Coraliomargarita algicola: one gene and its partner. The protein of the gene in region 1 binds, or shares a complex with, the protein of each later gene. Links are inferred from orthologs where the notes say so. Each region holds a gene or a part of one and is shown on either strand. Other genes may lie near its edges.

Region 1 (3,124 bases):
CGCTATGAAGTCGGCGGGGCTGAGTTTATACCAGATTGCGGCCCCGGTTTTTTTGATCGCTTGCGTGGGCATGGTGGTCGCGGTGGTGGTGAATTTACAGTATGCGCCACAGTCGCGTGTCGAGCGTAAGGCGCTGATGGCGAGTGCGCTCACGGATAATCCTGTCGGCTTCATTGAGGAGCGCCGTTTTATTCACGAGTTTCCCGGTTACGTGATCTATATGGGGGGACGCGATGGCTCGACCATGAAGGACTTTTGGATCTGGGAGCTGGATGCGCAAAAACGGGTGACACTGTTCTTGCGTGCGGCGGAGGGGGCGCTGGATTTTGACGAGGCGAATAAGGATCTGATTCTGACACTTAAAAATGGCACTGCCGAGAAGCGGGATGCAGATAATCCCGAGGCTTTCGGAGGAGATATGCCGGATTCTTTGTTTTTTGGCGAATTGCCGATCGCTCTGCCCTTGGATCAATTGTTTGGCGACAGTGATCGTAAGCGCAAGGTGCGCATTAAAGAGATGACTTTTGCCCAGCTGATGGAACAGCGGCAGGCGGAGTTGGACAAGGAAGCTGAGACCGGGGAGGGGATGACGGAGGAACGGTTGAAGGTGCAGATGCACATTCAGAAAAATTTTGCTTTGGCATTTTCAGTCTTTTCCTTGGCGGTTTTTGGAGTGCCGCTGGCGATTCAAGTGGGGCGTAAGGAAACGTATGCCAACCTTGGCATCGCGCTGGTGATCGCCATGAGCTATTACTTTCTGATCATTATGGTCAGTTGGTTAGAAGACTTACCCGCATTGCGTCCGGATCTATTGATCTGGTTGCCAAATATAATTTTTCAAAGCATTGGCTTTTGGATGATCCGTCGGGCGAGCCGCCACTAATTTAAGGATGAAAGTCCTCGAAATCCAGAATCCACCCTCGGTGGAAGCGCTCGTGGAGTGCTTCGGACGGCAGCCGCTGTCCTTTGTCTTGGATAGTGCGCAGTCCAATGATGGCTTGGGGGCCTGGAGTTTTTTTGGCGCGCATCCCTTTCAGACGGTTACTGGAGATCTGGACGATCTGCGCCAGGCGATGCAGGCCTATCCATTGGAATCGCATCCAGAGATTCCATTCACCGGGGGAGCGGTCGGTTACCTGAGTTACGACTATGGCCGGCGCTTAGAGCGTGTGCCCTGCCTCGCACAAGATGATCGCTCGATTCCTGATATGTCCTTTGCCCTCTACGATGGTGTGGCGGCACTCAATCACCAGAGCGGAGTGCTGTATTTGATCGGGCATGATGTTCACATGGCTGCGGACGCGGTGATCGAGCGCCTGCGGTCAATCGTAGGGGCGCGACTTGTCACGCCCGCATCAGAGTCAGCTTGCGTCACCTCCGAGTCGCTTCCGTTTTGCCAAACTGCGGCGGGCGTCACAAGTGAAGCCCCTACCACGGGCGCCTCGGCGGCCATGCCTGCCTGCCGCGGCGCTTGGCAATGGAACTTTTCAAAGGCCGATTTCTGCACTGCGGTGCAGCGTGTGCGTGACTATATTGCCAGTGGCGACGTGTATCAGGTGAATCTCTCCCAGCGCGCCCGTTGCACCTTCGAGGGTGACAGCATTGCACTGTATCAAGCGCTCCGTCGTGGCAATCCTGCTCCTTACGGGGCCTATCTGGACCTAGGCGACTGGCAGCTCATTTCCACTTCGCCGGAGCAGTTTTTGCAAAAGCGCGGTCGTGCCTTGGAGACGCGGCCGATTAAGGGCACTCGCCCGCGTGGTGCGAGCGCAGCAGAGGACTTGCAGCAAGCGGCCGCTCTGCGTGCTTCGGAAAAGGACCGCGCAGAGTTGTTGATGATCGTCGATCTCGAGCGTAATGACCTGGGGCGTATCGCGGAATTTGGCTCGGTGCAGGTCGAGGGATTGTATCAGTTGGAGCATTATGCGCGTGTCATTCACCAGACTGCGCGCGTCAAGGCCAGGCTCAGAGAGGGCAAGGATGTCTACGATGCCTTGGCGGCGCTTTTCCCCGGCGGCTCTATCACCGGCGCGCCCAAAGTGCGTGCGATGGAGATTATCGAAGCGCTCGAGCCCACTCGACGCGGCGCCTATTGTGGCTCCATCGGATACATCGGCTTCGATGGCGATGCCGAGTTTAATATCGCCATTCGCAGTTTGCACCTGAAAGCGGGGCAACTTGATTATCAAGTGGGCGGTGGGATTGTCTGGGACTCACAGCCAGAGGCCGAATACCAAGAAACCTTAGATAAAGCCCGCGCGATTCGCGAAGCGATTGATCAGTTATGTCAGACATCGTCATAATATCCCCCACTGAGTGCGTGATGCTCGCGCCGACGGATGCCGGTTTTGCGCACGGCTTCGGGCTCTTTGAAACCATGCGCTATGACGCGGGCCGCCTTTATTTTTGGCAGGATCACTGGGCCCGACTGACACGTTCTGCGCGGCACTTTACGCTCGATTTGCCCGCGGAAGCGGCAGTGCTGCGTGCTTTGCGTCAATTGGTCACGTCCGCGGCGATGCAATCTGGCATTTTGAAACTGTCCCTACTCAAGCATGCGGAGGGCAGCTGTCTCTATGTGTATGCCCGCCCACCGTTGCCGGCACCCGATCGCCGCTGCTTGTGGCTTGATACGGATTGTCCAATTGGCCGCCGTTCCTTGCTGGCTGGACATAAAACCCACAATTACATGGAGGCCATGTGCCTGCTGCAGCGCGCACGTGAGCAAGGTTTTTACGATGCCCTACGTCTCGATGACGCAGGCATGCTCGCGGAAACCACCACCGCTAACCTCTTTTTTGTCAGAGACGGTTGCCTATATACTCCTGCGCTCGATACCGGTATCCTGCCGGGGGTGACGCGTGCCGCGTTGTTGCGCGCCACTGAGTTAGGCATCGTCGAGGGACGATTCACTCCCGATGATTTGTTCGAGGCTGAGGCGGTCTTCGTGACTAATGCGACTCATGGCGTGCAAATCGTCGAGGGCATCGATGGTTTTAGTGGGGATCGCCGCCTTGATTTGACTGGCGCTTCGCAGGCTTGTCAGGCGATAGAGTCAGTGCTGGTACGGGCTCAGGCCGAACGGGCCTATCAACTCATTTGAAAAAACGCTTTACACTCGCCT
Region 2 (2,880 bases), 1.0 Mb from region 1 along the record:
GCAACGAATACGGTCAAGCCTTCCGCGATACAGAACTCGAAGCCAAGCTGCTGGAATACACCCGCAAAATGGGCTACGGTGCACAGTTTGGTGGTAAATACTTTGCTCTGGACGTGCGGGTGATTCGTCTGCCACGCCACGGTGCTTCCTGTCCGGTTGCCTTGGGCGTTTCTTGCTCGGCCGACCGAAATGCCAAGGCGCGCATCGATAAAGATGGCCTGTGGCTGGAGCAATTAGAAGAAAACCCCGCTCGTTTCATTCCTGCCGACGGCGAGATCGCGAAGCCAAAAGACCCGGTCGCCATCGACCTGAATCGTCCGATGAAAGACATCCTGGCGGAGCTGACCAAATATCCGGTCGCCACGCCGCTCTCGCTGAGTGGCACCATCATCGTGGGCCGCGACATCGCGCACGCCAAGATTCAGGAGCGCTTGGATAAGGGCGAGGGCATGCCCGAGTATTTGAAGAACCACCCCGTTTATTATGCGGGGCCCGCCAAGACGCCCGCTGGCAAGCCTTCCGGCTCCTTCGGTCCTACGACCGCAGGACGGATGGATAGCTACGTGTATCCCTTCCAAAAGGAGGGCGGCTCCATGATCATGCTGGCCAAGGGCAATCGCTCGCAGCAGGTCACGGATGCGTGTAAAGAGTTTGGCGGTTTCTACCTCGGCTCCATCGGTGGGCCCGCTGCCTTGCTGGCGGAGCACAATATCAAGAATGTCGAAGTGTTGGAATATCCAGAACTCGGCATGGAAGCCATTTGGAAGATCGAAGTGGAGGACTTTCCGGCCTACATTCTCGTCGATGACAAGGGCAACGACTTCTTCGCCGACGTTCGGACCGCTTGCTCGCAGTGCGCGCTGAGTGCCTATGAAAACGCTCGTGCGGAAATGACCAAGTAGCTGCAAAATTGCTTCGATTTCAATTTGCTTGTGAGCTTGCAGTTCGGGGCGAACACGCTTCTGATTTTCGGCATGCTTCTCGTAATCGATAATTTTGACTCTTTTACCTATAATTTGGTGCAATATTTTGGCCAGCTGGGTGAGGAGCAGCAGGTTTTTCGCAACAATGCGATCACGGTGGAGGAGGCGCTCGCGCTGAATCCTGACCGTGTCATGATCTCGCCCGGTCCCTGTTCGCCCAACGAGGCAGGCGTTAGCTTGGCGATGATTGAGGCATTTGCGGGCAAGAAGCCTTTGCTCGGGGTTTGCCTGGGGCATCAGAGTATCGGCCAGCACTTCGGTGGCAAGGTGGTGCGCGCGGAGCGCTTGATGCATGGTAAGACCAGTCCCGTCACGCACCGCGATACGGATATTTTCCAGGGGTTGCCCAATCCGATGGTGGCCACCCGTTACCATTCGCTGCTGGTCGAGCGTGAAAGCTTGCCCGATTGCCTGGAGGTGACGGCTGAAACAGAGGCGGGCGAAATCATGGGCTTGGCTCACAAAGATCTCCCCGTATGGGGGGTCCAGTTTCACCCCGAGTCGCTCGCCACGGAGCAGGGGATGAAGATGCTTGAGAACTTTCTTAAGCTGTAGCCTAGCTACTAAATATAGGGATTGCAAATGTAGTAGGCTACATATAGTAGTCTTTTTCTTATTATTGTTAGTAGACCTTCTCTCTGCTGATTTTTGAATTCATATTGCTAATCATGCGTTGCCCAAAATGCGCCTCTATTGAGACAAAAGTGCTCGATACTCGAACTGGAAAAAACGAGACTTCGATTCGTCGCCGTCGTGAGTGTCTCGACTGTGGGTATCGCTTTACGACGATTGAAGAGGTGCTGCGTGCCGATTTGCAAGTGGTCAAGCGTGATGGGCGCCGCGAGGACTTTGACCGCGTTAAGGTGTTGGGTGGACTCAAAAAAGCGGTAGAAAAACGGCCCATTGATGTGATGCAGATCGAGATGTTGATTGCCGATGTGTTGGCGTCTTTGGAGAAAGAATTTGACCATGAAATCCCGGCTCACGCTATCGGTGAGCAGATTATGCTGCGTTTGAAGCATTTGGATCAAATTGCTTACGTTCGTTATGCGTCCGTTTATAAAGATTTTAGGGATTTGGCCGAGTTGGCGCAGGAAATCAATGAGCTGAAAGCTTCGACAGATAATGCCTAAAGCCAAGCTGATTGCAGTCGAGCAGCTTCGGACGCTCAACGAATTGCTCGGGCGTGTGTCGGACCCTGAGCGGGCGGAGCATGCGCGTCGTGCCTTAGAGTTTGCGTATAAAGAGCACCCTGAAGATCTCGAACGTGTGCCGCTGGGAGATTATGTTGATAAATTAGCGAAACTTCATTTCGGGGTCTCCGGGCACCGAGCCGATTTTGCTTTTGCTCATTGGCATGTGCCGCGTTTGGAGGATTTTAGCCCGCTGTGGATACGGCAGGCGATCGTCGTGGAAATGAAAAAACTAGCGGGGCGTCGCGAAGGGTTGTTGCTGGTGACTGGTTTACGCGAGGCGGTTTGCCCCGTTGGCAAGTATTGGACTAAGCAGCGCGAGGCGCAGTATCAGCGGGTGCGAGATTGGATCGATGAGCTGGTCTGTGCTTGGGCGACGCGTGGGTCGCGTTTGCAAGTGGTTGTGCTTTAGGCCGCGTTAGGTTAGCAGGAACTTTGTTGCGCCTGCGTTGTCGCATGCTTTACATTGCCCATTGTCGTGTTTATTCGTTTTTTATGCGTTACTTATTCTGCTTACTTCCCCTTCTCGTTTGCTTACAATCGCCTCTGTCTGCCGTAGAGAATTCCACTCACTTAAGGGGCATCAATTTTCTTTATATGAATATTGATACCTCCTTTGCCACTGAGGTGACCGCGACTGAGCGCTTGGATTTGAGTGATATTATGGAGCTCCAATTGCGTCGTGGGAACATTGAGTTGCGCAA

The links. The genes of interacting proteins can lie anywhere in the genome.
Region 2: the proteins of pabB (region 1) and SH580_RS08575 are in contact, whole or in part, in a solved structure (PDB 8RP0), measured with the Escherichia coli proteins. The link is inferred for Coraliomargarita algicola from one-to-one orthologs.

What each region holds. Positions count from the first base shown.
Region 1 is NZ_CP138858.1:3,179,398-3,182,521, forward strand. The notes cover bases 114-3,096. They hold pabB (aminodeoxychorismate synthase component I), read left to right. Parts: upstream 114-890; coding sequence 891-2,303; downstream 2,304-3,096. Other genes in these bases: SH580_RS12870 (LptF/LptG family permease), read left to right, coding at 114-883; SH580_RS12880 (aminotransferase class IV), read left to right, coding at 2,285-3,096. In the rest of the region: more of SH580_RS12870, read left to right, coding at 1-113; more of SH580_RS12880, read left to right, coding at 3,097-3,103. UniProt on the Escherichia coli protein: Part of a heterodimeric complex that catalyzes the two-step biosynthesis of 4-amino-4-deoxychorismate (ADC), a precursor of p-aminobenzoate (PABA) and tetrahydrofolate.
Region 2 is NZ_CP138858.1:2,180,453-2,183,332, reverse strand. The notes cover bases 18-2,756. They hold SH580_RS08575 (anthranilate synthase component II), read left to right. Parts: upstream 18-974; coding sequence 975-1,538; downstream 1,539-2,756. Other genes in these bases: SH580_RS08565 (hypothetical protein), read left to right, coding at 2,109-2,588; nrdR (transcriptional regulator NrdR), read left to right, coding at 1,652-2,116; SH580_RS08580 (fumarate hydratase), read left to right, coding at 18-902. Also shown: more of SH580_RS08580, read left to right, coding at 1-17; SH580_RS08560 (hypothetical protein), read left to right, coding at 2,774-2,880. UniProt on the Escherichia coli protein: Part of a heterodimeric complex that catalyzes the two-step biosynthesis of 4-amino-4-deoxychorismate (ADC), a precursor of p-aminobenzoate (PABA) and tetrahydrofolate.